Regions from separate parts of the Streptacidiphilus sp. EB103A genome, predicted to be linked through region 1. Evidence: predicted binding sites of a transcription regulator. Region 1 holds the regulator's gene; the other holds the start of a gene.
The links. Region 1 encodes HspR, which represses chaperone genes until heat shock. Its sites were predicted from a motif close to TTGAGNNNNNNNNNCTCAA; they were not measured.
Positions count from the first base shown of each region.

Region 2: the regulator HspR is predicted to act here: its motif matches at 4,155-4,173, upstream of lon (endopeptidase La).

Region 1 is NZ_JBGCAQ010000010.1:139,310-154,256, forward strand. It holds gene ABH941_RS18200 (heterodisulfide reductase-related iron-sulfur binding cluster) at 1-404, opposite strand, end outside; gene dnaK (molecular chaperone DnaK) at 677-2,533, shown strand; gene grpE (nucleotide exchange factor GrpE) at 2,530-3,171, shown strand; gene dnaJ (molecular chaperone DnaJ) at 3,276-4,454, shown strand; gene ABH941_RS18220 (heat shock protein transcriptional repressor HspR) at 4,459-4,998, shown strand; gene ABH941_RS18225 (LysR family transcriptional regulator) at 5,138-6,055, shown strand; gene dhaM (dihydroxyacetone kinase phosphoryl donor subunit DhaM) at 6,072-6,494, opposite strand; gene dhaK (dihydroxyacetone kinase subunit DhaK) at 6,590-7,588, shown strand; gene dhaL (dihydroxyacetone kinase subunit DhaL) at 7,593-8,231, shown strand; gene ABH941_RS18245 (carbon-nitrogen family hydrolase) at 8,363-9,160, opposite strand; gene ABH941_RS18250 (maleylpyruvate isomerase family mycothiol-dependent enzyme) at 9,393-10,223, shown strand; gene ABH941_RS18255 (nitrate/nitrite transporter) at 10,213-11,607, opposite strand; gene ABH941_RS18260 (serine protease) at 11,659-12,627, opposite strand; gene ABH941_RS18265 (M64 family metallopeptidase) at 12,731-13,840, opposite strand; gene ABH941_RS18270 (dihydrolipoamide acetyltransferase family protein) at 13,948-14,947, opposite strand, start outside.
Region 2 is NZ_JBGCAQ010000018.1:116,263-131,209, reverse strand. It holds gene ABH941_RS28065 (multifunctional oxoglutarate decarboxylase/oxoglutarate dehydrogenase thiamine pyrophosphate-binding subunit/dihydrolipoyllysine-residue succinyltransferase subunit) at 1-963, opposite strand, end outside; gene ABH941_RS28060 (sensor histidine kinase) at 1,225-2,406, opposite strand; gene ABH941_RS28055 (response regulator transcription factor) at 2,403-3,131, opposite strand; gene ABH941_RS28050 (spermidine synthase) at 3,360-4,031, opposite strand; gene lon (endopeptidase La) at 4,196-6,640, shown strand; gene ABH941_RS28040 (FtsW/RodA/SpoVE family cell cycle protein) at 6,789-8,267, shown strand; gene ABH941_RS28035 (beta-propeller fold lactonase family protein) at 8,424-9,614, opposite strand; gene ABH941_RS28030 (polysaccharide deacetylase family protein) at 9,695-10,498, opposite strand; gene ABH941_RS28025 (enoyl-CoA hydratase/isomerase family protein) at 10,627-11,421, shown strand; gene ABH941_RS28020 (S8 family serine peptidase) at 11,566-14,947, shown strand, end outside.

The DNA of each region.
Region 1 (14,947 bases):
GACAGCAGCCGGATCACGATTAGGGTGAGGATGCCGAGCGTGGTGAACAGCCCGACGACCTCCTCGAACAGCTCGTACGGCCACCAGTTCCCGATGACCGGCAATGCGAAGTCGGCCTTGAAGATCTGGCCGAACGCGGTCACCAGGGTGAGGATGAGGCAGAAGAAGCCGGTGGCCACGAACCAGTGCGCCACCCCGACGACGCCCCAGGTGGTCATCCGAGTGTGACCGAAGAACTCCTTGGCCACCGTCTTCACCCGCTGTGCCGGGTTGCCGGTGCGCATCCCGGCCGGCACCTCGGCGCCGAGCTTGACGAAGGTGTAGATGAACAGGGCGGCTCGCGCGGCCAGCGCGGTACCGACCAGTGTCGTGACCAGTGAGATCACGATCGCGGCGAGCTGCATCGCTCCGTCTCCTAGGGCTGGCGTGAGGGTGCGTGGGACGGTCAGTCCCGAGTGTACCGGTCGGTAACTTAGCTGGGAACCGACGGGTTCCGATCAGCGGGACCTTACCCCGCACGGGGAGTTCCCGTTCATATGCCGCCGGTCACATGGACCCATTCGGTGTATGGGCTATATAAAGTTGAGCCCTTCACACTCAGCTCTGTTGACGCGGAGAGATCCGCAAGGCATGCTTGAGCCTGTTCAGCTCAACTTCCCCTCTGGAGGGTTCCACGATGGCTCGTGCGGTCGGAATCGACCTCGGAACGACGAACTCTGTCGTCAGCGTCCTCGAAGGCGGTGAGCCCACCGTCATCACCAACGCCGAGGGCGCCCGGACCACACCGTCCGTCGTCGCCTTCGCCAAGAACGGCGAGGTCCTCGTAGGCGAGGTGGCCAAGCGCCAGGCGGTGACCAACGTCGACCGGACCATCAGGTCCGTGAAGCGTCACATGGGCACCGACTGGAAGGTGAACATCGACGGCAAGGACTTCACGCCGCAGCAGATGTCCGCCTTCATCCTGCAGAAGCTCAAGCGTGACGCCGAGGCGTACCTGGGCGAGAAGGTCGCGGACGCGGTCATCACCGTCCCGGCCTACTTCAACGACTCGGAGCGGCAGGCGACCAAGGAGGCCGGTGAGATCGCGGGCCTCAACGTCCTGCGCATCGTCAACGAGCCGACCGCCGCCGCCCTGGCCTACGGCCTGGACAAGGACGACCAGACGATCCTGGTGTTCGACCTCGGCGGTGGCACCTTCGACGTGTCGCTGCTGGAGATCGGCGACGGCGTCGTCGAGGTCAAGGCCACCAACGGCGACAACCACCTCGGTGGTGACGACTGGGACCAGCGGGTCATGGACTACCTGGTCAAGCAGTTCCAGAACGGCCACGGCGTCGACCTGTCCAAGGACAAGATGGCCCTGCAGCGTCTGCGTGAGGCTGCCGAGAAGGCCAAGATCGAGCTCTCGTCCTCGACCGAGACCACGATCAACCTGCCCTACATCACCGCCTCCGCCGAGGGCCCGCTGCACCTGGACGAGAAGCTCTCGCGCTCCCAGTTCCAGCAGCTGACCTCGGACCTGCTGGACCGCTGCAAGACCCCGTTCCACAACGTCATCAAGGACGCCGGCATCCAGCTGTCCGAGATCGACCACGTGGTCCTGGTCGGCGGCTCCACCCGGATGCCCGCCGTCGCCGAGCTGGTCCGCGACCTGACCGGCGGCAAGGACCCCAACAAGGGCGTCAACCCGGACGAGGTCGTCGCCATCGGCGCGACCCTCCAGGCCGGCGTGCTCAAGGGCGAGGTCAAGGACGTCCTGCTGCTCGACGTCACCCCGCTGTCCCTCGGCATCGAGACCAAGGGCGGCATCATGACCAAGCTGATCGAGCGCAACACCACGATCCCGACCAAGCGCTCCGAGATCTTCACCACGGCCGAGGACAACCAGCCGTCCGTGCAGATCCAGGTCTACCAGGGCGAGCGCGAGATCGCGGCGTACAACAAGAAGCTCGGCATGTTCGAGCTGACCGGCCTGCCGCCGGCCCCCCGCGGGCTCCCGCAGATCGAGGTCACCTTCGACATCGACGCCAACGGCATCATGCACGTCTCCGCCAAGGACCTCGGTACCGGCAAGGAGCAGCGCATGGCCGTCACCGGCGGCTCGGCCCTGCCCAAGGAGGACATCGCGCGGATGATGCGCGAGGCCGAGGAGTTCGCCGAGGACGACCACAAGCGCCGCGAGGCCGCCGAGACCCGCAACACCGCCGAGCAGCTCGTCTACTCGACCGAGAAGTTCGTCAAGGACAACGAGGACAAGGTCCCCGGCGAGGTCAAGGACGAGGTCGCGGCCGCGGTCACCGAGCTGAAGGAAGCCCTCAAGGGCGAGGACAGCGCCGTGATCCGCGAGGCCACCGAGAAGCTCTCGGCCACCTCGCAGAAGCTCGGCCAGGCCCTCTACGCCCAGGCCGGCGAGGGTGCGGCCGCGGCCGGCGGCCCGACCGACGCCCCGCACGACGCTTCCGCCGCCGCCGATGACGACGTCGTGGACGCCGAGATCGTCGACGAGGAGAAGCGCGAGGGCGGTGCGCAGTGACCGAGGAGAAGACGCAGGGCGACGAGAAGGAGCCCGGCGCCGACTCCGCCGCGAAGGCCGCGGAAGGTTCCGAGGGCTCCGGGAACGACGGAGCCACTGAGGCCGGAGCGGCCGGAGCGTCGGGAGCTGAGGAGCTGGCCGAGGCCCGCAAGGCGCTCGCCGAGCGCACCGCGGACCTGCAGCGGCTCCAGGCCGAGTACCAGAACTACCGCAAGCGGGTCGAGCGGGACCGGGTGACGGTGCGTGAGATCGCCGTCGCCGCGCTCCTGGAGAACCTGCTCCCGGTGCTGGACGACATCGGCCGGGCGCGCGAGCACGAGGAGTTGACGGGCGGCTTCAAGTCCGTGGGCGAGTCGCTGGAGACCGTGGTCTCCAAGCTCGGGCTGCAGCAGTTCGGGAAGCAGGGCGAGCCCTTCGACCCGCAGCTGCACGAGGCTCTGATGCACAGTTACTCGTCCGACGTCACCGAGACCACGTGCGTGCAGATCCTGCAGCCCGGGTACAAGATCGGTGACCGGATCATCCGGCCGGCGCGGGTCGCCGTGGCGGAGCCCGAGCCGGGCGGCTCGGGCGAGTCCGAGGGCAGCACCGAGGCCGAGTCGACCGGCGCCAAGGGCGACGGTGCCGACGAGGACTGAATCGGTGGCGTCCGTGGGACCGTATGCCGGGGCTTCTTGCTCCGGGGTGCGGTCCCACGGCACCATCCCCGAGAACACTTCTGTGAGGGAAGGAGGCGATTCCGTTGAGCAGCAAGGACTTCGTGGAGAAGGACTACTACAAGGTCCTCGGCGTGCCCAAGGACGCCACCCTCGCTGAGATCAAGAAGGCCTACCGCAAGCTGGCCCGGGAGTTCCACCCCGACGCCAACAAGGGCGACCGCGCCGCCGAGGAGCGCTTCAAGGAGATCTCCGAGGCGAACGACGTGCTGTCGGACCCCAAGCGGCGCAAGGAGTACGACGAGGCCCGGGCGCTGTTCGCCAACGGCGGCTTCCGTACCGGCGGCGGCGGGACCGGCGGCTTCGGCTTCGACTTCGGCGACCTCTTCAACGGCGGCCAGGGCGGCCAGTCCGGCACCTTCGGCGGTTCCGGGGGCGGCGGCGGGCTCGGTGACGTCTTCGGTGGCATCTTCAACCGCGGCGGTACCCGTACGGCCCAGCCCCGGCGCGGCGCCGACGTCGAGTCCGAGGTCACGCTGAGCTTCATGGAGGCGGTCGAGGGCACCACGGTCCCGCTCCGGATGACCAGTCAGGCCGCCTGCAAGACCTGCGCGGGGACCGGCGCCAAGGCCGGCACCACCCCGCGGGTCTGCCCGACCTGCGTCGGCACCGGCCATGTCCAGCGCGGCCAGGGCAGCTTCGCACTGTCCGACCCGTGCCGCGACTGCAAGGGCCGCGGGCTGATCGTCGACGACCCCTGCGAGGTCTGCCACGGCAGCGGCCGCGCCACCTCGGCCCGCACCATGCAGGTGCGGATCCCGGCCGGGGTCGCGGACAACCAGAGGATCCGGCTGAAGGCCAAGGGCGCCCAGGGCGAGCGCGGCGGCCAGCCGGGCGACCTGTACGTCACCGTGCACGTCCAGGACCACCCGGTGTTCGGCCGCAAGGGCGACAACCTGACCGTCACCGTCCCGGTGAGCTTCCCCGAGGCGGCGCTGGGCGGGACGATCCGGGTGCCGACCCTGGGCGGGCCCGCGGTGAGCCTGAAGATCCCCGCGGGGACGGCCAACGGCCGTACCATGCGGGCGCGCGGAAAGGGTGCGGTCCGCAAGGACGGCACCCGCGGCGACCTGCTGGTGACGGTGGAGGTGGCGGTTCCCCCGGAGACCGACGGCGAGGCCCTGTCGGCTCTGGAGAAGTACCGCGAGGCCACCGCCGCGGACGACCCGAGGGCAGCACTGTTCAAGGCGGCAGAGGAGGGGTGAGGTGATGGACGGCAAGAGAGCCGGCTCGGCCGGGCGGGAGCAGTCGATCGGTGTGGGGCTGGGCGGCGGCCTGCCCGGTGGCGTGCCGGGCTCCGGCCGGGGGCGCGCGCCCTCGCGGGGCGGCGGCGCGTATCAGCTGACCGAACTCACGCCGGTGTACGTCATCTCCGTCGCCGCGCAGCTCAGCGGGTTGCATCCGCAGACGCTGCGGCAGTACGACCGGCTCGGCCTGGTCTCCCCCGACCGGACGGCCGGGCGCGGCCGGCGGTACTCCTCCCGGGACATCGAGCAGTTGCGCGAGGTGCAGCGGCTGTCCCAGGAGGAAGGGATCAACCTGGCCGGGATCAAGCGGATCATCGAGCTGGAGAACCAGGTGACCGCGCTGCGGGCGCGGGTCGCCGAGCTCCAGGGCGAGGTCGCCTCGGCCGGCGCGGCGGCTTCTCAGCGGGAGGCGGCGGTTCATGCGTCGTACCGGCGGGATCTGGTGCCGTATCAGCAGGTGCAGCAGAGCAGTGCGTTGGTGGTCTGGCGGCCGAAGCGGTAACGGTGCGGGTCGGCGGGGGTTGCCGTTCGCGCAGTTCCCCGCGCCCCTAACACCCCAGGGGCGCGGGGAACTGCGCAAACGGCGACCCCCGCCGATGTGCACATAAGCGCTCTCTATGGGTGGGGCCTACGCTGAAGGCATGAGCGGTTCACACTCGCACCTTTCGCACCGGGTTCCTGATCTGGGGGCGATGGAGCTGTTGCTTGCCGTGATCCGGCTGGGAAGCCTCGGGCGGGCGGCTGCTGAGTTGGGGGTGACCCAGCCGGCGGCGTCCTCGCGGATCGCCGGGATGGAGCGGCAGATCGGCGTCGCGCTGCTGGAACGGTCACCCCGGGGCTCGCGTCCCACCGAGGCCGGCGCGCTGGTCGCCGAGTGGGCCGCCCCCGTCCTGGCCGCCGCACAGGCGCTGGACGCCGGCATCGGCGCGCTGCGCGAGCGCCGGGACGCCCGGCTGCGGGTGTCGGCCAGCCTTACCGTCGCCGAGTACCTGATGCCGGGATGGCTGATGGCCCTGCGGACGGCCCTGCCCGGCACCGCCGTGGAACTGCGCGCCGCCAACTCCGCAGACGTCGCGGCGCAGGTCCTGGCGGGGGAGGCGGACCTGGGCTTCGTCGAGGGGCTGCGCACCCCGGCCGGGCTGGACGAGGTCAGGATCGCCGCCGACCGGCTCCACCTCGTGGTCGGCCCCGGCCATCCCTGGGCGCGCCGCCGCCGACCGGTCGACGGGGCGGAACTGGCGGCGACGCCGCTGGTGCTGCGCGAGGAGGGATCGGGCACCCGGGAGGTGCTGGACCGGGCCCTCGCCCCGTACGGGGGGACGGCGGCGCCGCTGCTGGTGCTGGCCTCCACCACGGCGCTGAAGGCGGCGGCGGTGAACGGCGCGGGCCCGGCCGTCCTCAGCGAGCTCGCGGTGGCGGACGAGGTGGCCCGGGGGCGCCTGGTCTCCGTCCCGCTGACCGGCCTGGACCTGAGCCGCCCGCTCCGGGCCGTCTGGCCGACCGGGACACGCCCGGCGGGTCCGGCCAGGGAACTGCTGTCGCTGACCCGCGGGAAGTGACGTCCTCCCCGTCGGCTCAGAACTTGGGCATCCGCCGGGCGTCCTGCGCCGTCGCCACCAGTTCCGCCAGGCCCGCACCCGTCGAGGCCAGCACCGCGGCGGCCACCGCGCCCTCCACGAACGGGGCGTCCACCAGCACCACGTCCTCCCGGCCGAGGTCCTCCAGCACCAGACGGGCCGTCAGGACGGAGCTGCCCAGGTCCGGGAGGACCAGCACACCGGCGCCCCGGTCCGCCTCCGCGACGGCCCCGGCGACCAGCGCGTAGCTGGTGCCCAGCCGGCCGTCGTCGGTGCCGCCCGCGACGGCGACCGGGACCAGGCCGGCGCTCAGCTGGGTCAGGAGGTCACGCAGGCCCGAAGCCAGGTCAGGGCTGTGGGACACGAGTACGATGCCGACCGGCGTGACCGAACCACCTGAACCACCATCAATTGCGTTCATGTGCGCTGATGCTAGGGGGTGGCCGGTGGATCAGGGCGGCGTCGCCCTGATCCACCGGCCACCCCCTAGGCCCTGCCACCATGAGGAGCCGCTGCATGAAGAAGCTGATCAACTCCCCCGACGACGTCGTGACCGATGCGCTGGCCGGGATCGCTGCCGCGCATCCCGGGCTGAGCGTGGATCCCAAGGCCCGGGTGATCACCCGGGCCGCGCAGACGAAGATCGGCAAGGTCGCCCTGGTGTCCGGCGGCGGATCGGGCCACGAACCGCTGCACGGGGGGTTCGTGGGCGCGGGGATGCTCGACGCCGCCTGCCCCGGCGAGATCTTCACCTCCCCGGTGCCGGACCAGATGCTCGCTGCGGCGAAGGCCGTGGACGGCGGGGCCGGGGTCGTCTTCGTGGTGAAGAACTACACCGGTGACGTGCTCAACTTCCGGATGGCGGCCGAGTTCGCCGAGGAGGAGGGCATCTCCGTGCAGACGGTCCTGGTGGACGACGATGTCGCCGTCCAGGACTCCACCTGGACCGCGGGACGGCGCGGCACCGGGGCGACCCTGCTGGTGGAGAAGATCGCGGGCGCCGCCGCCGAGTTCGGCGGAAGCCTCGACGAGGTCGCCGCGACCGGACGGCGCGTCAACGCCGCCTCGCGCTCCTTCGCGGTGGCGCTCACCTCCTGCACCACCCCGACCGCCGGCCGCCCCGGCTTCGACCTGCCGGAGGACGAGATCGAGGTCGGCGTCGGCATCCACGGCGAACCCGGCCGCAGCCGGGAGAAGATCCGCCCGGCCAGGCAGATCGTCGCCGACGCGATGGCCGCGATCCTCGACGACCAGCCGCTGGAGTCCGGCGAGGAGGTGATCGCGCTGGTCAACGGCCTGGGCGGGACGCCGCTGCTGGAGCTGTACATCGTCTTCGGCGAGGTGGCCGCGGTGCTGGCGGCGCGGGGTGTGCGGATCGCCCGGAGCCTGGTCGGCAACTACGTCACCAGCCTGGACATGGCCGGAGTGTCGATCACCCTGTGCCGGGCGGACGAGGGGCTGCTGACGCTCTGGGACGCTCCGGTGAACACCCCCGCGCTGCGGTGGGGGGTGTGAGGCGGTGGCCGAGCTGCTGGATGCGGACGCCGTCCGCGCCTGGATGGCCGGGACGGCGCAGGCCGTCGTTCGCGAGCGCGACCGGCTGACCGAGCTGGACGCGGCCATCGGCGACGGGGACCACGGGGTGAGTCTGCAGCGCGGGTTCACCGCGGTGGGCGTTGCGCTGGCGGCGGCACCGGAGCTTTCACTCCCGGGGACGGTACTGCTGCTGGTCGGGCGGACGCTGGTCTCCAGCGTGGGCGGGGCGTCCGGTCCGCTGTACGGGAGCGCGTTGCGGGCCATGGGCAAGGCGCTGGGGGATGCGCCGGGGGCGGACGGCAAACAGGTGGGCGCTGCGCTGGCGGCCGCGCGGGATGCGATCGCCGGGCTCGGCGGGGCGCGGGGCGGCGACAAGACCATGCTGGACGCGTGGATCCCGGCCGTCGCCGGGTTCGAGTTCGCCCTCGCGGGAGGAGGGTCTCTGCAGGGGGCGGCGCTGTTCGCTGCGGGCGCGGCCGAGGGCGGGGCGGAGGAGACCGTCGCGATGGAGGCCCGGAAGGGGAGGGCGTCGTACCTCGGGGCTCGGAGCGTGGGTCATCTGGATCCGGGGGCGGCGTCGACGGTGTTGTTGTTCCGTGCGTTGGCGGAATCCGTCAGCTGAAGGGTGCAGGTCAGCTGTGGTTGCTGTTCGCGCAGTTCCCCGCGCCCCTAAAAGCACGTGCAACTGAGCCAGCTGCAGCCCCCTAGGGGCGCGGGGAACTGCGCGAACAACCATGCACCAAGGTGCACTGTTCAGCGCTCCACCGGTGCCGGAATCCCCATCAGACGGTCCCGCAGCACCGGGAAGTCCGCGCGGGACTTCCCCACCACGCCGGGGTCCAGGTCGACGGTGAGGATCTCCTCGCCCTCGCCCGCTTCCGCCAGGACCTTGCCCCAGGGGTCGACCACCAGGCTGTGCCCGCCCTGCGGCACGCCCCCGTGGGTGCCCGCGTTGTTGCAGGCGAGGACGTACGCCTGCTCCTCGACCGCGCGGGCGCGGGCCAGCAGGGTCCAGTGCTCGACCCTGCGGGCGGGCCAGGCCGCGGGGATGGTGAAGATCTCGGTGCCGGCGTCCAGCAGGGCCCGGAAGAGCTCCGGGAAGCGGAGGTCGTAGCAGGTGGCGAGGCCGAGCGTGCCGAAGGGCGTGGCCGCCGTGACGATCTCGGTGCCGGCGCCCATCGCGACGGCCTCCCCGCTGTCGAAGCCGAAGCGGTGGATCTTGCGGTAGGTGTGCACGAGTTCGCCGGTGGGCGAGAACAGCAGCGAGGTGTTGAAGATCGGGCCGTCGGGATCGCGTTCGACGATCGAACCGGCGTGCAGCCAGACCCCGGCGTCCGCCGCGGCCGCCGACATGGCGTCAGCGGTCGGCCCGTCCAGCGTCTCCGCCCCCGCTGACCAGGTGTCATAGGCGAAGCCGCCGAGCGGCCACAGCTCGGGGAGCAGCACCAGGTCGGAGCCGCGCAGCCCGCGGACCAGGGCCGCGGTACGGGCCCTGCGGTCGTCGGGGGACTCCGCCGGATCGACGTCGAGCTGGATGAGCGAGGCACGCACGTTGTCACCCTCCCAGGTGAGCGGACTACGATCGGTGCGATCAACATGTGAAAGCGCTGACCCGGTAACACTGGTGAGCGTAACGTGCCAATAGCGCATTCGTCGGTCCGATCGGTCCTGGTCACTGCACGGCATCACCGCTCAGCGACCGGAGCCCGGGGAGCGGGCCGCACCTTCACACCGACAACGCTGTACAGCCAACACCGCCGCCCTGTGGCCGAGGGGTCAAAACGTGACCGACACGCAGATAGTCCAGGCCTACGCCGACGCCTGGACCCAGTCCATCGAGGCCGTCTCCGAACTGGTGGCGCCGCTGACCGAGGGTGAGTGGAACCGTCCGACGGAATGCCCTGGCTGGTCAGTGCGGGACGTGGTCTCGCATGTCATCGCCATGGAGACGGAACTTCTGGGCGACCCGCGTCCGATCCACACCCTGCCGCGCGATCTGCGGCACGTCGTCGACGAGTTCACCCGCTACTGCGAGGTCCCGGTCGACAAGCGGCGCTGCCACACCGCTCCGGAGATGACGGCGGAGCTGGAGTACACGATCATCCGGCGCTCGCGCGCGCTCCGCGACAACACCCGCTACCAGCCGACCGACGAGATCCGCTGGCCGATGGGTCCGTACAGCCGGGAGATCCCCTACTTCCACCTGCTCCGCAACCGGACCTTCGACGTGTGGACCCATGAGCAGGACCTGCGCCGCGCCCTGCGCACCCCCGGCAACCTGGACTCCCCGGCCGCCGTGGTGAGCCGGGACAACCTGATCGAGATGCTGCCGAAGGCCGTCGCCAAGCTGGCCGGCGCCCCGGCCGGCACCGCCGTGGTCTTCGACGTCCACGGCCCGCTGGAGTTCATGCGGACGGTACGGGTGGACGAGAACGGGCTCGGCAGCGTGGACAGCACCGTGCCGCTGGCCCCCGCGGTGCAGCTGACCACCGACTGGGAGACCTACGCCCGGCTGGCCTGCGGACGCATCCCGGTGGAGTCGGCCGACGTCAAGGTCGAGGGCGACGAGGCGCTCGCGCGACGGATCCTGGAGAACTTCGCCGTCACGCCCTGAGCTCGGCCTCGCGGCGGGCCGCCTGGGGCCGCAGCCGCAGGATCTGGGTCAGGCCCAGCGCCATCGGCAGGTAGAGCATGCAGAAGGCCAGCCGGAAGGCGTGCGGGGTGTAGCCGTCCCCGCCGCCCGGGGTGAGCAGGTCCAGGACCAGGCCGATGCCGAACAGGGCCAGCACGGCGGCAATGAAGCCGCCCATGTTGACGATCCCGGAGGCCGTGCCGATCCGCTCCGGCGGGTTCACCGGGCGGGCGAAGTCCAGTCCGACCAGGGACGCCGGTCCGTTGCTGCCCATCACCACGGTGAGCAGGACCAGCAGTCCCATGGGGATGTGGTCGCCGGGCCAGCTGAGCACCACACCCCAGAGCGCACCGGTGCCGAGCACGACGGTGAACACCAGCGGAGTGCGCACCCCTGGACGCCGGGACACCAGCTGTCCGAACAGCAGCGCGAAGCCGATGCCGCTGACGATGACCAGGCTGAGCAGCGAGCCCGCCATCGCCCTGGACAGGCCCTGACCCGACATCAGGAACGGCATGCCCCAGAGCAGCAGAAAGGTCGCGGCGGGGAAGGCCGTGGTGAAGTGCACCCACAGGCCGAGCCTGGTCCCGGGCTCGCGCCAGGCCGCCGCGATCTGCTCGCGCAGCGGCAATCGGGCAGGGGGCACAGCCGGGGCCGCCTCGGTGAGACCGTCCGGTGACGCCACCACCGGCGACCGGAACAGCGAGGCGCGGCGCGGGCTCTCGGGGGTGTCCCGCAGGAACAGCAGGACCAGCGCGAGGACGGCGAGGCCGAGCAGCGCGGTGGTGGCGAAGGTCGGCATCCAGCCGGCGCTGTGCAGGACCTGGGACAGCAGCAGGGTGCTGACCAGGTTGCCCATGGTCCCGACCAGGCCGGTGAGCTGGGCGATGAAGGGGTTGCGGCGGGGCGGGAACCAGCGGGTGCCGAGCCTCAGCACGCTGACGAAGGTCATCGCGTCCCCGCAGCCGAGGACGGCCCTGGACACCAGCGCCGGGGTGAACGCGGTGGAGAAGGCGAAGCCCAGCTGTCCCGCGGTGAGCAGCAGCAGCCCCATGCTGAGGACCCGGCGCGGCCCCAGCCGGTCCACCAGCAGGCCGACGGGTATCTGCATCCCGGCGTAGACCAGCACCTGGAGGATGGAGAAGGTCGACAGCGCGGAGGCGCCGATGCCGAAGCGGGCCGCCGCGTCCAGCCCGGCCACGCCCAGGCTGGTGCGGTGCACCACGGCGAGGATGTAGACGGCGACGCCGATGCCCCAGGCCGCCCAGGCGCCGGGGACCGGGGTCGCGCCCCGGAGCGGCTGAGCGGATGCCGCGCCGGATGTGGTCAGGGTCGAGGGCACAGTGACGGCAGGATCGGCAGGCATAGTGCTGCCATCCTATGGTGGGATGAATTCGCTGCTGTCGGCGGTACCCGCTCAGTGCCGGTTGGCATAGTTGTAGACGCCCCAGATGACCGCGCCGAAGACCGGGCTGTAGCTGGTCCAGTCGTTGGGTCCGCCCCGGTCCAGGCCGCCGATCAGGCCGATGACCCGGCCGGTGTCGGTCTTCGGGTCGAGGTCGATCAGCCAGGGGCTGCCGGAGGTCCCGCTGTAGAAGCCGCTGCAGAGGAACCGCATCTGGCTGTAACCGGGCACCTTGGTGGTGTGGTTCCAGCAGGTGATCGCCCGGTCGGCGGGGACCGCGGAAGCCTCGGGGTAGCCGGTGACGCCGACCCAGTTGTTGTAGCCCGGGGTCGCGTTCAGGGAGTTGCCGTTGACGACGTTCTCCACTTGGCGGCCCTTGCTGTCCTTGCCGACCTTGGCGAAGGCGAAGTCGTAGTTGATACCGGTGCTGGATTCGCTGAAGCGGCTGTCGCTGTACACCTTCTGCACCGCCCACACCCCGTACGGCTGGGTACGCGCACCGGAGCGGTAGTCGGGGACGAAGGCCATCCAGCTGCCGGGGCGGCAGTGTGCCGCCATCAGGATCAGGTTCTTGCCGGGGCTCCGTACCACCGAGGCGGTGCAGTAGTGGGTCTTCAGATCCTTGCCGGCGTAGAAGATGGTCCCGATCGAGGGCCGGGAGTTGGGGTACGAGCGGGCGACCGAAGCAGCGGTCGTGGCTCCGGCGGTCGAACGGCTGCCGCTGGTGGTCCGGTCCTCGGAGGTGGCCGAGGCCATCCGCTCAGGGGTCCAGAACTGCCGTACCGCCGCCGAGTCGTCCTGCGCCACCAATGGAGCGGCGGCGGTGCTGAGCGTGGGCCCGTTCACCGTGGTGACGACGATCCCGGAGCCGGCCGCCTCCGTCAGCGCCGCCTGGGCCGACGGAGGCTCCAGTCCGGCGATGACGGCCGCCACTGCGAGCCCGGCCATCGCCGACCGAACCGCGATCCGCTTCTTCCGCACGCCGCCCCCATCGTTCACCGCCAGCGCACTGGCACCGCCTGCCGCGCAATCCGACGAATGTAGCAGCGCGCATATGTTCGACGGCAAACAGCGTGGCAACGATTCAGCCGCGAACCTTCCAACTGACGGTCCCGGTCATCCTGTTCGCGCGGAACGCCTCGTCCCGCAGCCAGGGCGTGGTGTCCCGCACCGTCGCAGTGACCACGCCCGTCGCCCCAGGCAGCAGGCCCAGTTGACCGGGATCGAGAGTGTCGCCGCTGACCGCGGCCGTCGGCGCCGGGTGTCCGTCCAGTTGCCAGGTCACCTGCAGCCGACGGCCGCCGGCCAGCGGAATCGGGAAGACCTGGAGCTTCGGCCGTCCGTCCACCACGCCGGGAGCCGGCTCGGCGTGGTCGATCGGCGACACCTGACGGTAGATCGACTCGATGATCGCCTCCCGGGACGGCAGGTTGTAGACGCCGCCGAGGGTGCGCATCACCGAGTCCCGGGTCGGCCGGTAGAGCCCGTTGCCGCTGCGGTACGCCCCCACGGTGCCGCCGCTGGGGTCGGCCGCGCCCAGCCAGCGCCACCACTTGACCCGGTCGGCGCGCATGACCGCGGCGTCCCTGGGCGAGAGGTTGGGGTAGGAGCTGTCGGCCGGCGCGGCGTCGTACTCGTCGCCCAGGCCGCCGACGGTATGGCCCATCTCATGCTGGATGATCCTCGACGCTTCCGGGGAACCGGCCGCCAGGGTGGTCGTCGGTCCGCCGCCCTCGCCGCCGTACCGGTCCGAGTCGGCCAGCGCCAGCACATACTGCGGCCCGGCCGGTGCGCCCGCCCTGGCCGCCACCGCGCCGTCGTCGGCGCACAGCAGCCGGGCGATGCCGTCGCAGCCGAAGTGCATGCCCAGCGGCGAGCCCCGGCGCAGCCCCGACTGCGGGGAGACCACGTCCACCCGGCGGACGTCGAAGAAGTGCTGGTAGCTGCGGAACGGCTCCACCACGGTCAGCGCCTGCCACACGGCCGCCGCCTGCGCCCGGTAACGGGGCAGGTCGGCGGCCGTATAGCCGTCACCCAGCAGGACCAGGGTGATCCGCTTCGCCGGATCCCCGTTGTCCACCACCATCGATCCGGAGCCGGCCGCCTCGGCCCGCACCGGTCCCCGCGCCAGCAGCGCGAACACCAACAGCAGCACGGAACCGGACAGGACCAAGGCACGGGCCTCTGGTCGCATGGGGTACTCCTCCGCCCCTCGACAACGCGGTCCGCGAAGGAGTACCCACCGGGCTCGGCCGACCACGCGTCACCCGTTGAGCCTTCACTCGTACGTGGCCGAGCGCGTCAACCCCAGCTGATGAGGCGTTTGGGCTGCTCCAGAACGGCCGCCGTGTCGGCGAGCACCTTGGAGCCGAGCTCGCCGTCGACCATGCGGTGGTCGAAGGAGAGCGCCAGGGTGGTCACCAGTCGCGGCACCACCCGGCCCTTGTGCACCCAGGGCAACTCCCTGACCTGGCCGAAGGCCAGGATGGCGGCCTCGCCCGGGTTGAGGATCGGGGTGCCCGAGTCGACGCCGAAGACGCCGACATTGGTGATGGTGACCGTGCCGCCCTGCATGTCCGCAGGGGAGGTGCGGCCCTCGCGGGCCGTCTCGATCAGCGCGGTCAGCGACTGCGCCAGCTCGGCCAGGCTCTGCGAGCCCGCGTCCTTGATGTTGGGGACGATCAGCCCGCGCGGGGTGGCCGCGGCGATGCCGAGGTTGACCCGGCGCTTCACCACGATCTCCTGGTTGGCCTCGTCCCAGGCGGAGTTGACCTCCGGGTGCCTGCGGATCGCGGTCAGCAGCGCCCTGGCGACCAGGAGCAGCGGACTGACCCTGACGTTCGGGCCCAGCTCGCCGCTGGCCTTGAGGCTGCGCACCAGCTTCATGGTGCGGGTGACGTCGACCTGCACCCACTCGGTGACATGCGGCGCGGTGAACGCCGAGGCGACCATGGCCTGCGCGGTGGCCTTGCGGACGCCCTTGACCGGGATGCGCAGGTCACCGTCGGTGCTGGTCACCGCCAGGACCGGAGCCGGGAGAGGAGCGACCGGAGCCGCCGGGGCGGCGGCGGGGGCCTTGGCGGCGACGGGCGCGGCCGGGGCTGCGACGGCGTGGACGTCGTCACGGGTGATGGTGCCGCCCGGGCCGGTCGGGGTGACCGTGCGCAGGTCGATGCCCAGGTCCTTGGCCAGCTTGCGCACCGGCGGCTTCGCCAGCGGGCGGTCCTCGGCAACCGGGGCGGGCGCCGGGGCCGAGGCCGTGACGGGGGCCGTGACGGGGACGGACACCGGCGGGGTCAGC
Region 2 (14,947 bases), on a different contig from region 1:
GGGGTTGGTCAGCGAGGCGGTGACGCCGGAGAAGTCGTCCACCGTCAGCTTGTTCTGACGGGCCCGGCGGACGATGTCCTCGTAGGCCTGCCAGAAGCCGAAGAAGTCGAGGGTCTCGGCCTTCTTGATGGCGGCCACGACGAGCTGGCGGTCGCCGTTGGGCTTGGTCAGGTCGATGGCCAGACCGAGGTTGACGTGCACGGGCTTCACCAGGAAGGGCTTGCCGTCCTTCTCCTGGAAGCCCTGGTTCATGGCCGGCATCGCCTTGATCGCCTGCACCATGGCGTACCCGATGATGTGGGTGAAGGAGACCTTCCCACCGCGGGCGCGCTTGAGGTGGTTGTTGATGACGATGCGGTTGTCGATCAGCAGCTTCGCGGGGACGGCGCGCACGCTGGTCGCGGTCGGCATCGAGAGCGAGGCGTCCATGTTCGCCACGATCCGGGCGGAGGGGCCCTTGAGGGCGATCAGCTCGGGACCGGCGGGGGCGACGGGGGACGTCACGTTCTTGCTGTCCTTAAGGGTGTCGGCCACATCGGCCGGGGTGGAGGTGGACCGGGGCGCGGGCGCGGGCGGAGCCGGGGGCTTCGGGGGCACTGCTACGGCCGGTGCGGCAGGGGTTGCGGGAGCGACGGCGGCTGCCGGGGCGACCGGTGGGACGGCGGCTGCGGGAGCCGGGATCGGCGCGGGCGCGGCGGGCGGCGGTGCGGGGGCCGCTGCCGGGGTCGAGGGGGCCGCGGCGGTCTGTGCTGCCGCCGTCACCTCGGCTCCGGCAGGGGCACCCGGCTGGCCCGCCTTCTCGCCGGCCTTGTAGTCGGCGAAGAAATCCCACCAGGCCCGGTCGACGGAGTTGGGGTCCTGGAGGTACTGCTGGTAGATCTCGTCGACCAGCCACTCGTTCGGGCCGAAACCCGGGTCAGTGCTGGTAGAGCTGTTCGAGGTATGGGGGGACTCTGGCGACACGGCGGCAACCGCCCTCTTCCGCTTCCTTAAGAATGGTGGACAGCGGAAGCCAAGGCTACGCCCCCGACACCGGTCCGCGCAGGTCCCGCTGCCCGGCCGTCGCGCAGATCACAGTGCGGCCGTCGGATTTGGCGCGAAATCGATGTGTGAGGTCGTTCGTGATCGGGGATAACGAGTGGCTGTTCGGTCGCAGAGCGCCCGGCAAATACTGACATTCAGGGTGATATCCCCGAATCGCCGACCGCACTTCGGGCAAGTGTCTCAGGTCTGTCCCAAACGGACAGGCGACCGTTGCCCCGGCAGGGTGATCCGGATCAGGCAGCCCACCGGGGAGTCCGCGACCGCGATGGTTCCGCCGTGCAGGTCGACCGCCCAGCGGGCGATGGCCAGGCCGAGGCCGGTGCCGCCGTCGCTGCCGGGGCCCTGGGCCGAGGGGCCGCTGCCGCGGCTGAAGCGTTCGAACACCCGGTGCCGGTCCTCGGGGCGGATCCCCGGGCCCTGGTCGGCGACCTCCAGCAGCAGCCCGCTGGCCCGGCCGCCGTCCTGGAAGGCGCGGGCGCGGACGGTGACGGTGCCGTCCTTGGGGCTGTGCCGGCAGGAGTTGTCGACCAGATTGGCGACGACCTGGTGCAGCCGTTCCGGGTCGGCGACGGCGGTGAGGCCGGGGGAGACGTCCAGCGCCAGTGAGACGTCATGGCGGCGGCGGCTGGCCCCGCCGGAGGTGGAGCCGTCCATGCTCAGACCGCGGAGCACCCCGGACAGGAAGGGTTCGACGCCGAACTCCCGGGTGTCCAGCGAGGTGACCCCGTCGGCGATCTTGGAGAGGTCGAGCAGATGGGCGACCAGCCGGCCGAGGCGCTCGGTCTGCTCCAGGGCCGCGGCCATGGTGGCCGGCTCCGGGCGGACGACCCCGTCGACCACGTTCTCCAGCACGGCCCGCAGGGCGGCGATGGGGGTGCGCAGCTCGTGCGACACATTGGCGATCAGCTCGCGACGCTGCCGGTCGGCGGCCTCCAGGTCGGCGGCCATGGTGTTGAAGGCGGTGGCCAGCTCGCCGACCTCGTCCCGGGAGGTGGCCCGCACCTCGCGGCTGTAGTCGCCGGCGGCCATGGCCCGGGCGGCCGCGGTCATCTCCCGCAGCGGCGCGGTCATCCCGTGTGCCAGCAGCTGGGTGATCAGCAGTGAGGCGACCACGGAGAAGATCATCACAATGCGGATCTGGGTGTCCGAGTTCAGCGCCAGCACCACCATCAGGGTGGAGATGCACACCGAGGTGATCACCAGGACCGCGAGCTTGGCCTTGATCGACCGCAGTGGGTCCAGCGGGCGCAGATCCGCCCACACCCGCTGTGCCGCGCGGCGCAGCGGGCCGGGACGCACGGCTGTTTCCTGCTGATCGCTGGTCCTGGCCGCCCTGGTCCTCGCCCCCCTGTTGGCGCTCATGGCGTCGGGGCCTCCAGGGCGTAGCCGACCCCGTGCACGGTGCGGATCCAGTTGGCCCCGATCTTGCGGCGCAGCGCCTTCACATGACTGTCCACGGTGCGGGTGCCGGAGGCGTCGGTCCAGTCCCAGACCTCGGCGAGCAGCTGCTCGCGGGTCAGTACCGCGCGGGGCTGCTGCGCCAGGCAGGCCAGCAGGTCGAACTCGGTGGGCGTCAGGTGGATGTCGCCGCCGGCCACCCGGACCCGGCGCTGGACGTTGTCGATCTCCAGCTCGCCGAGCCGGAGCGTGCCGCCCATCGGGGTGCGGGCCGCGAGCTGGGCCCGCTCCACCCGGCGCAGCAGCACATTGACCCGGGCCGCGAGCTCGCGCATGGAGAACGGCTTGGTCATGTAGTCGTCGGCGCCCACGCCGAGCCCGACCAGCATGTCGGTCTCGTCGTCACGCGCGGTCAGCATCAGCACCGGGACCGGACGGTGGGCCTGGATCCGGCGGCACACCTCCAGGCCGTCGAAACCGGGCAGCATCACGTCCAGCACCACCAGGTCGGGCTGCCAGGTCTGGAAGCAGTCCACGGCGGTGGGCCCGTCGTGCGAGATCGCCACCCGGAAGCCCTCGGCGCCCAGCCGGGCGGCGATCGACTCGGCGATGGTCGGCTCGTCCTCCACGACCAGGACCCGTCGCTGACCTCCGGTCCCGTTGGTCTCCTGCTGCTGTGCATCCGTCACGGTCACGCCACCGCCCCCAGGGCTTGCGGGTATCTCGGAACGCCTGTGGGGGCGCTCCTGCTCGCATCGTCTCGTCCGTACTTGTCCGTTGCCTGCCGCCCGCCGGTCGAAACCTACGCACCGGAGCAGTCCCCCCGGCACCCAGTCTTCTACAAACCGGCCTTTCGGGGGGCGGCATGGGCGTAGACCCTACCTGCCGTTCATTGGCGTGCAGCGATCCCGCTGCCATCAGGCAGTGGCAAGGTACACGACATCCGGCAAACCGCGCTCCACTTGGACGCCCACCGGAATGGTCCCGACCGCCTGGAACCGGTTCCGCAGCCGCTGCTCGAAGGCAGGGGAGGGGGCGGCGCTCCAGAAGGCCAGCACGCCGTTCGGGGCCAGTACGCGCTGCAGCAGGTCCAGGCCCGGCTCGGTGTAGAGGGTGTCGTTGGACTCGGTGACGGTCCAGTCGGGACCGTTGTCGATGTCCAGACAGACTACGTCATGGCGTTCGGCAGTGGCCCGGAGGTGCCGCAGCAGGTCGTCGTGGACGATCCGGGTGCGCGGGTCGGTGTGGCCGCCGCCGGCGAAGGGTGCGAGCGGGGCGTCGCCGGCGGTGTGCCAGTCGATCACGGCCTGCTCGCGCTCCAGGACGGTGATCCGGCCCGGGCGGGGGTCGGCCGAGGCCGCGGCCAGCGAGAAGCCGACGCCGAGGCCGCCGATGAGCAGGTTCGCGCCCCAGGGCTCGGCCAGCGCGTCCAGCGCGGCGGTGACCAGCAGGCGCTCGGAGCGGCCGTCCGAGGTGTCCATCAGGAAGCAGCCGTTGGCGATGATCTCGAAGTGCTCGCCGCGGCGGCGCAGGACGGCTTCGCCGTAGGGGCCGTCGCGGCGGTCCAGGACTTCGGGAAGGTCGGGCATGACAGGGGCTCTCTCCGGTGTTGGTGCGGTGCAGAGGTGCCGTTCGGGCGGATTTCATTCTGCCGCAGCAGGCCGATCGCTCACGGCGAACACCGTTGGGGAACACCAGGGGGGTCAATCTCCTTTAGTCCAGGTAACTCAACTTTGATAACTGGGGAGAGATCATGGCGAACGCCTCTTCACTGACCCTGCCGGTCCTGCCACTCGATGACGAGGCGGTGCTCCCCGGCATGGTCGTCCCGCTCGACCTGTCCGACCCCGACGTGCGTTCCGCCGTCGAGGCCGCGCAGGCGGCGGAGCGGGACAGCGGGGCGCACGCCCCTGGCATCCGTACCGTCGCGAGCGCCCGCAAGGCGCGGGTGCTGCTGGTCCCGCGGATCGACGGCTCGTACGGCGCGATCGGCACCCTGGCGACGGTGGAGCAGGTCGGCCGGCTGGCCGACGGCGACCCGGCCGCGCTGGTGCGCGGTGTGCGACGGGTCCGTATCGGCGCCGGTACCACCGGCCCCGGCGCGGCCCTGTGGGTCGAGGCCGAGCCGATCGAGTCCACCGTCCCCGATCCGCTGCCCGGCTCCGTCACCGAGCTGGTGCGCGACTACAAGGCGCTGACCACCACGTGGCTGCAGAAGCGCGGCGCCTGGCAGATCGTGGACCGGGTCGCCGCCATCGAGGACGTCTCCGACCTGGCCGACAACATCGGCTACGCGCCGTTCCTGACCGGCGCCGAGAAGGTCCAGGTGCTGGAGGAGCTGGACCCGGTCGCCCGGCTGAAGCTGTCGCTGCAGCTGCTGCGCGACCACCTGGCCGAGGAGGACGTCGCGGAGACCATCCGCAAGGACGTCCAGGAGGGCATGGAGAAGCAGCAGAAGGAGTTCCTGCTGCGCCGGCAGCTGGAGGCGGTCCGCAAGGAGCTCTCCGACCTCAACGGTGACCCGGACTCCGAGGAGGAGGACTACCGGGCCCGGGTGGAGGCCGCCGACCTGCCCGAGAAGGTCCGCGAGGCGGCGCTCAAGGAGGTCGACAAGCTGGAGCGCTCGTCCGACGCCTCGCCCGAGGGCAGCTGGATCCGCACCTGGCTGGACACCGTCCTGGAGCTGCCCTGGAACGAGCGCAGTGAGGACGCGTACGACATCACCGGCGCGCGGGCGGTGCTGGACGCCGACCACTTCGGGCTGGACGACGTCAAGGACCGGATCGTCGAGTACCTGGCGGTGCGCAAGCGCCGCGCGGACAAGGGCCTGGGCCAGGTCGGCGGCCGTCGCGGAGGCGCGGTGCTGGCGCTGGTCGGCCCGCCCGGGGTCGGCAAGACCTCGCTGGGCGAGTCGGTGGCGCGGGCCATGGGCCGGTCGTTCGTCCGGGTCGCGCTGGGTGGAGTCCGCGACGAGGCCGAGATCCGCGGGCACCGGCGCACCTACGTCGGCGCGCTGCCCGGACGGATCGTCAGGGCCATCAAGGAGGCCGGTTCGATGAACCCGGTCGTACTGCTGGACGAGATCGACAAGGTCGGCTCGGACTATCGGGGCGACCCGGCGGCGGCGCTGCTGGAGGTCCTGGACCCGGCGCAGAACCACACCTTCAGGGACCACTACCTGGAGGTCGAGCTGGACCTGTCCGACGTGGTCTTCCTGGCCACGGCGAACGTCCTGGAGGCCATCCCGGAGGCGCTGCTGGACCGGATGGAGCTGGTCCGGCTGGACGGCTACACCGAGGACGAGAAGGTCGTCATCGCCAGGGACCACCTGCTGCCGCGTCAGCTGGAGCGGGCCGGCCTGGGTGCCGACGAGGTCGTCGTGGAGGAGGACGCGCTGCGCAGCCTGGCCGGCGAGTACACCCGCGAGGCGGGCGTCCGCAGCCTGGAGCGGGCCGTCGCCAGGATCCTGCGCAAGGTCGCGGCCCAGCAGGAGCTGGGCGCCGAGGGCGCCGAGCTGCCCCGTACGGTCACCGCCGGTGACCTGCGCGGACTGATCGGCCGTCCGCACCACACCCCCGAGGCGGCCCAGGAGCCCGACGAGCGCCGTACCGCGGTGCCCGGAGTGGCGACCGGTCTGGCGGTCACCGGGGCCGGCGGCGACGTGCTGTTCATCGAGGCGTCGCTGGCCGACCCGGAGACCGGCTCCACCGGGCTGACCCTGACCGGCCAGCTGGGCGACGTGATGAAGGAGTCCGCACAGATCGCGCTGTCCTTCCTGCGCTCGCACGGGGCCGAGCTGGAACTGCCGGTCACCTCGCTGCGCGAGCGGGGCGTCCACGTGCACGTCCCGGCCGGGGCCGTGCCCAAGGACGGCCCGAGCGCGGGTGTCACCATGACCACGGCGCTGGCCTCGCTGCTCTCCGGGCGCAAGGTCAGGACCGAGGTGGCGATGACCGGTGAGGTCTCGCTGACCGGCCGGGTGCTGCCGATCGGCGGGGTGAAGCAGAAGCTGCTGGCCGCCGACCGGGCCGGGATCACCACGGTGCTCATCCCCTCCCGCAACGAGCCCGACCTGGACGACGTCCCGGCCGAGGTGCTGGAGCGGCTGACGGTCCACCCGGTGTCGGACGTCCGCCAGGTGCTGGAGCTGGCGCTGGAGCCCGCGGTAACGCTCACCAAGAGCGTGCTGGCGGCCTGACCGCTGTCTCCGCCTGACGAAACCTGACCGACCTGTCCGAAATGCACCGCCGTCGGAACCGTCGCTTCGAGGGGGCCGTCCCTGTTCGGGACGAGACCTGCGAGAATGCGACGGTTCTGACGGCGAGTTGGTTGGGTGGGTGCGCGCGATGGGCGGACGACGAGCAGCGGGGAGCAACCCCGGTGCCGCTGCCAGGGCCTCCGGGTTCACCGGACCCCCGGCGAAGAAGCGCAACCTGGAACTGCTGCTGATCCTCTTCGCGGTCGCGATCTGCGGCTTCGCCGAGGCCAGCGTGGAGCTGGCGCTCAACAACAAGCTGCCGAGCAGTTTCGCCACCCTGGTCGGTGGGCTGGCGGTGCTGGCCCTGGTGGCGCACCTGGTGGTGCGGCAGTGGGCGGCCTACGCCGACCCGCTGATCCTGCCGATCTCGGTGCTGCTCACCGGGCTGGGCCTGACCCTGATCCACCGCCTGGACGAGGCGACTGTCAAGCAGAACCCCAAGAACGTGACCATGGCCTCCGGCCAGATCATGTGGACGGTGATCGCGGTCGCGGTCTTCGCCGGGTTCGTGGTCTGGGTCAAGCACCACCGGGTGCTGCAGCGCTACACCTATCTGGTGATGGCGGTGTCCCTGGTGATGCTGGTGGCGCCGGCCTTCTTCTCCGGTGACACCTACGGGGCGCGGCGCTGGATCCGGCTGGGACCGCTGTCCTTCCAGCCCGGAGAGTTCACCAAACTCGCCATCATTGTCTTCTTCGCCAGCTATCTGATGGCCAACCGGGACGCGCTGGCGCTGGTCGGCCGGAAGATCATGGGCATAAGCCTGCCGCGCGGCCGGAACATGGGCCCGGTGCTGGTGATCTGGGCGGTCAGCCTGGTGGTGCTGGTCGCCGAGTCCGACCTGGGCACCTCGATGATCTTCTTCGGCGCCTTCATCGTGATGCTCTACATCGCCACCGAGCGCACCGGGTGGCTGGTGCTGGGCTGCGGGATGGCGCTGGCCGGCGCGGTCGCGGCGGGCACCCTGGTGTCGCACGTCACCTACCGGGTCAACAACTGGCTGGACCCGATGGCCTACTACACCCATCTGGTCAACGGACAGCCGCCGCTGGGCAGCTCGCCGCAGCTGGCCCAGTCGCTGTTCGCGCTGGCCAACGGCGGGTTCACCGGCACCGGGCTGGGCAAGGGCCACTCCATCCTGATCGGCTTCGCCTCGCGCAGCGACTGGATCCTGGCCACGGTGGGCGAGGAGCTGGGGACTGCGGGGCTGATGGCGGTGCTGCTGCTGTACATGCTGCTGGCCCAGCGCGGGATGCACACCGCGATCAGGCTCACCGACCCCTTCGGCAAGCTGCTGGCCTCCGGGCTGGCGGCGACGCTGATCCTGCAGGTGTTCGTGGTGTCCGGCGGGGTCGTCGGACTGATCCCGCAGACCGGCAAGGCCTTGCCGTTCCTGGCCCAGGGCGGGTCCTCGACGGTGGCAAACTGGATCATGGTGGCGCTGTTGATCAAGCTCAGTGACGCGGCCGGGCAGGCGGAACTGGCGGTGCCGCAGGACCCGGCGGAGACGCTGACCATCTCAGCCGAAGAGATCGCTGCCGCGCGGGCGGAGTACGGGGCGGCGTAGGGGGCTGGGGTTCTGGCGGGCTCCCGGCTGCGGACCGTAGTTGGCTGGTCGCGCAGTTCCCCGCGCCCCCAGCAAGTGCAACTGGCTCAGTTGCAGACCCCTAGGGGCGCGGGGAACTGCGCGACCAGCCATGCACAGCCCGCAGCCGAAAACCGGTCAGCGGAAGACCCCGGTGTGGCCGAGGGAGTAGCGGCCGGGCTGGGGGTAGACGGCAAGTCCGTGCGGTCCGTTGCCGACCTGGATCCGGGCGATCAGGTGTCCGTCGGTGGTGGAGATCGCGTACACCTCGGCGTTGTAGCGTCCGGAGAGCCAGAGCACCTTGCCGTCGGCCGAGACGCCGCCCATGTCGGGGCTGCCTCCGCCGGGGATCTGCCACTTGTGCACCAGTTTGCCGGTCGCGAAGTCCAGGACCGAGATCGATCCCTCGCCGCGGTTGGAGATGTAGAGGTACGTGGAGTCCCGGCTGACGTAGAGGCCATGGGCGCCGGCGCCGGTTTTGAGCAGGGTGGGCACCGAGAAGGTGTCGCCGTTCAGCTCCCAGACGCCGCCTGCCATCATGTCGGCGACGTACCAGACCTTGCCGTCCGGGGAGATCTTGACGTCCTGCGGCATGGAGCCGTTGTAGGGGATCCGCTGCCTGGCGATGATCGACATCTTGGCGGTGTCGACCTTGAGCAGATCGCCGGAGAACTCGCAGGAGACGATGAAGTACGTCCCGTCCGGCGAGAAGTCCGCGTGGTTCACGCCTTCGCACCCCGCCGGGACGGACTTGACCACCTTCATGGTGTGGGCGTCCCGGAACACCAGGGCGTGGTCGGCCGAGGCCATCACCACCGCGTGCTTGCCGTCCGGGGTGAAGTAGAGGTTGTACGGGTCGTGCACATCGACCTCGGCGCCCATCCGGCCGGTGGCCGGGTCGATCGGGGTGAGGCTGTTGCCGAGGTCGTTGTTGACCCACAGCGTCTTGAGGTCCCAGGAGGGGACCACATGCTGGGGCTGGTGGCCCACGTGCAGCGTCTGGATGACCTTGTAGGTGGCCGGGTCGATGACGCTGACGGTGTCGGACAGGGTGTTGGGGACGTAGACCCGGGAGGGGAAGTTCTTGACCACCGGCGAGAGCTGGTTGGGACGGTCCGCGGCGTAGACGTCGGTGGGGGAGAGCGGCAGCGGCATCCCGGGGAGGGCGTCGGCGCTGCCCGGCAGCGCGGCGCCGGAGGCCGCTGCGGATCCGGCCGCCCTGTTGGGCTGGACGGCGGAGGCGGTCTGGTTGTGATGGTCGGCCGAGCAGGCCGAGGCGAGCAGGAGGCCGCCGGCGGCGAGCGCGGCGCAGGCAGACAGCGGGAGCATCCGGGTTCGGGAGAGCAAAGCGGAGGGGCGGCGCGCTGCGCCTCGATCAGGGGCGGCGGCGGGTGGCGGGTGGGAGGACATCAGCTGAGCAGCTCCGAGGTTGTGACCGCGCGGAGTCCGCGCCGGTGCAGGCCGTCGAGGATTCCGGGCATCGCGCTGACCGTGCCGCTGTGCCCGAAGTGCATGCTGACCAGGGAGCCCGGGCGTACCCCGTCGAGGACGGTCCGGGTCACCGCGGCCGAGCCGGGGTCGGTGTAGTCGAGGGAGTCCAGGTCGTAGCTGAGGCAGTGCTGGTAGCCGGCCCGGCGGGCTTGGGCGGCGACGGTCGCGGTGCAGTCCTGGGCCTGCGAGGGACGGAACCAGCGTCCGGGGCTGCCGGTGAGCTGTTTCAGCCGGGCGGCGCAGCGGGCGATCTCGGTGTACGCCCCCTGGGCGGTCATGGTGGAGATGGGACCGTGGCTCTGGGTGTGGTTGCCCAGCTCATGGCCGCCGTCCAGGATCCGTGTCGCCATCTCGGGGTACACGTCCAGCCAGCTGCCCACGGCCATCACGGTGACCCTGGCGTTCGCCCGTTCGGCCTCGGCCAGGACCGCCTTGGCGATCGCCGGGTCGCCCTGGCCGTGGAAGGTGAGCGCGGCCTGCGGGCGGGTGCTCGGCCCGGTGGTGATCTCGAACGGCAGCCCGGCGGCGAGGGCGGGCAGGGCGTCGGCGCTTGGCGTCGCGGACGCGGGAGCGGTGGCGCGGGCCGAGGGTCGCGTGCTCGACGGGGCGGCGGCCGCGTCGGCGTGCGCGTTGCCCGAGTTGTCGGAGCAGGCGGCGGTCAGCGAGCCGGCGGCGCCGATGGCCGCGATCCGCAGCAGGCCGCGACGGTCGAGTGGGGTCACCCATCGAACAATAGGGTCAGCTCATCGGTCCCGCGCGGTGAACGCCGGGACGCCGACCGTAGAGTGGCGCCTGGTCAGCTTGGGGTTCCTGGGGCCGGTTCAGGTCCGAAACACGGAGGTGCAGGCACATGCTGCAAGGTCGCCGGGAGCTGCCGTACGGGGTACCCGGACTCCGGGTGGCCCTGGGCGAGGACGGTATCGCCGTGCTGACGCTGGATCGCCCGGAGAAGCGAAACGCGCTCACCCGGGCGATGTGGGAGGCGCTGCCGGAACTGCTGCGGCGGCTCGCGAAGGAGCCGGGGCTGCGGGTGCTGCTGGTGGGCGGCGCGGGCGGGACCTTCAGCGCCGGAGCCGACATCGCCGAGCTGCGCGAGGTCTACGCGGACGCGGCGACGGCGGACGACTACCACGCCGTCAACGTCCGGGCCGAGGAGGCGCTGGCGGCCTTTCCGCATCCGACGCTGGCGGTGCTCCGGGGCGCCTGCGTGGGCGGCGGCTGCCAGCTCGCGGTCGCCTGCGACCTGCGCTTTGCCGCGCCGGACGCCCGGCTCGGGATCACCCCGGCCAAGCTCGGGATCGTCTACCCGGCGGTGCCGACGGTGCGGCTGACCCGGCTGGTCGGGCCGGCCAGGGCGAGCTATCTGCTCTTTTCGGGTGAGCTGCTCCCGGCGGCGACCGCCCTGGTCTACGGGCTGGTCGAGGAGGTCGCCGTGGACGTGGAGGCCAGGGCGCTGGAGTTCGCCAGGACCCTGGCGGCGCGCTCGGCGCAGACCCAGGGCGCGGTGAAGGCGGTGATCGCGGCCGAGCTGGGCGGCGGGGACCCGCAGGCCGCGGTGGCCGGGTGGGAGCGGGCCTCGCGTACCGCGCCGGATGTGGCGGAGGGGCTGGCGGCGTTCGTCGAGCGGCGGCAGCCCAAGTTCTGACAGTTCGCCAGATAGCGGGGCGAGCGGTCAGGCGTATAGCTGCCAGGGCGGTTATCCGCCACCTCCGGCCCGCGCATTCGATGGTGTTCCTCCCAAGGATGTCCTCCAACCTCTGCTGTCTCGCAGATCCAGGAGGACACCCCTGTGCCACCTTCCCTCTTCCGGCGCCGCGGCCTGATATCGGCCGCTGCCGCTCTGGCGCTGCTGGCGGTCACCCCGTACGGCGCCCACGCGAGCGGCACGGCCGGGACCGCGGTCCCGGCCGGCGCCGGTACGACGGTCACCCGCACGGTCACCCTGATCACCGGCGACACCGTCACCGTGAAGACCCTCAGCGACGGGCGCAGCGTCGCGACGGTGCGGCGCCCGGACGGGCTGACCGGCGGCGTCCGGACCCGGACCGTGGGCAAGGAGCTGTACGTCTACCCGGACGAGGCGCTGCCCTATGTGGCGGCGGGCGTCCTGGACCAGCGGCTGTTCGACGTCACCCAGTTGATCGCGGACGGCTATGACGACGCGCACACCGGCACGCTGCCGCTGATCGTCCAGTACGGCGGGACGGCGGCGAAGTCGGCGGCGGCGGTTCCGCTGGTGCCCGGGCTGGCGGCGACCCGGAAGCTGTCGTCCATCGGCGGTGCGGCGGCGACCGTCAGCCATGCGAAGGCGGCCGGGGTGTGGCAGACGCTGGCGCCGGCCGGTGCCAGGACACGTTCGGCATCAGCTCCGAAGGCGGCCTTCGCCGACGGGGTGACCCACATCTGGCTGGACGGCAGGGTCAAGGCCTCCCTCGCGGACAGCACCGCGCAGATCGGCGCCCCCGCTGCCTGGGCGGCCGGGACCGACGGCAAGGGCGTGGACGTCGCGATCCTCGACACCGGGATCGACACCCAGCACCCGGACCTGGTGGGGCAGGTCGACGCGAGCCAGAGTTTCGTCCCCGGCGAGTCCATCGAGGACCATGTCGGCCACGGCACGCACACCGCCTCGACCATCGCCGGCACCGGCGCGGCCTCGGGCGGCAAGGAGAAGGGCGTCGCCCCCGGCGCACACCTGCTGGTCGGCAAGGTGCTCGACGACACCGGCTACGGTCAGGACTCCTGGGTGCTGGCCGGGATGCAGTGGGCGGCGCAGACCGAGCACGCCAAGGTCATCAGCATGAGCCTGGGCGACGCGAGCGTGGTCGGTGACGGCAGCGACCCGATGAGCCAGGCCGTGGACAGTCTCAGCGCGTCGACCGGTGCGCTCTTCGTCATCGCGGCCGGCAACAGCGGTTCGGCCGGGGTCGGCTCCCCGGGCTCGGCGAGCTCGGCGCTGACCGTCGGCGCCGTCGACTCGGGCGACAACCTGGCGTACTTCTCCAGCACTGGGCCGCGCGCGATCGACGGCGACCCCAAGCCGGAGATCACCGCCCCGGGCGTGGACATCCTCGCCGCCCGCTCCCAGTACATGAGCGACGGCAGCGGCTACTACACGACGATGAGCGGTACCTCCATGGCCACCCCGCATGTCGCGGGGGCGGCGGCGCTGGTGGCCGAGCAGCACCCGGACTGGACCGGGCAGCAGATCAAGGACGACCTGGTCAGCACGGCCGCGCTGACCCCGCAGATCGCGGTCTCCGACGGCGGCAGCGGGCGGGTGGACGCGAAGGCGGCGGTACTGGGCACGGTGCACGCCAGTGCCAGCGCCTGGTCCGGCTACTACCCCTGGCCGCACACGGCCGACAGGCCGAGCGTGAAGACCGTCACTTACACCAACACCGGCAGCACGGCAGTGACGCTGAACCTGGCGGCCGATGTGACCGCCCCGGCCGGGACGTTCACCCTCTCGGCGTCCTCGGTGACCGTCCCGGCGAACGGGACGGCGCAGGTCACCGTCGCCGGTGACCCCGCGAAGGCGCCCTACGGCAACACCGACGGGCAACTCGAAGCCACCGACGCGAGCAGCGGCGCCGTGGTCGCGCACACGCTGATCGGCATCGACAACGAAGCGGAGATGTACAACCTGACGGTCACCGCCACCGATCGGGCCGGTGCTCCGCTGGGCGGCAGCGCGGTGCTCTTCGAGGCGGGCGCGCAGTATGCGCAGACCGTCACCGTCCCGGACAGCGGGAAGCTGACGATGCGTCTGCCCAAGGGCGAGTACGCGCTGCTGATGGAGGCCGACCTGCCCGGCGCGGCAGGCCCGTCGGACCTGGGCCTGGCAGTGCTGTCCGCGCCGCAGATCCAGCTCACGGCCGACCGCACGGTCGCGCTGGACGCGCGGCAGGCGCACCAGGTCTCGGCGGTGACGCCCAAGCGGAGCGCGGCCGAGGAGACCAGGCTGGAGTGGTACCGCTCGGCGGGCGGGACGAGCTTCGACGAGAGCGACATGATCCCCGTCAAGTACACCAGCCTGTGGGCACAGACCACGGCCCCGGTGACCGACGGCGCGTTCTCCTTCGTCGCGCGCTGGCGTGACGCCGAGCCGATGCTGACGGTCAGCGGCGCGGGGCAGTCCTTCACCGACCTGCTGCAGCAGATCGGCTCGACCCAGCTCCCGGCCGGGTCGAGCAGGCTGACGGCGGTCTACGCGGGGCAGGGCGCAAGCACGGCCTACGCGGGCCTCGACGCCAAGGGGAAGGCCGTGGTCGTGGACGACAACACCACGGTCAGCCCCACCGACCAGGCGGCGGCGGCCGTCGCGGCGGGGGCCAAGCTGCTGCTGGTGGTGTCCGGAGCGCTCGGTCGGGTCAGCAACTGGTACGGCGCCGCCGACTACTCGGCGAACAGCCCGATCGAGGTGGCCTCAGTGACCACGACCGAGGGAAAGGCGCTGGAGGCGGCGATCGCCGGCGGTGCGAGGGCGACCAGGCTGGCGGTGGGGTCGCAGCCGGTCCCGTCCTATGCGTACGACCTGGTGGAGCGTCATGACGGCGCGGTTCCGGCGAAGTTGACCTATCGGCCGAAGGCCTCGCAGCTGGCGGAGATCGACAACCGTTTCGCCTCCCCGTCGGGAACGCAGGCGGGCAGCGAGGGCCGCTACGACATGCAGGACTTCGACAGCTACGGGGTCGGCTTCGACCAGAACCAGCAGGTGCCTGCAGCCCGCACCGACTGGGTCACCCCGGGCGGGAACGGCTTCACCTGGTACGACGAGGCAAGCAGCCAGGTGGTGCAGGAGCGCACGCCGCTGCTGAGCTACGCGGCGGGCAGCAGGCACCCGTACAACTGGTTCTCACCGGTGCTGCACCCGAGGCTGAACACCTCGACCTGGCTGCCGCAGCGCAACGGCGACTGGATGACGGTCAACATCCCCGGCTGGGGTGACGCCATGCCCGGCGACAGTGGATTCGACCAGGGCAACGGTCAGTTGAACGAGACGCTGTGGCTCTACCAGGGCAGCACGATGATCAAGAAGTCCAACTACCAGGCGATCTACACGAACGTCCCGGCGAGTACGAACCCGGTGCCGTACCGGCTGGTCGCGGCCACCAACCAGGTCGGGGCGTTCCCGTACACACCCGGCACCCGGACCGAGTGGACCTTCA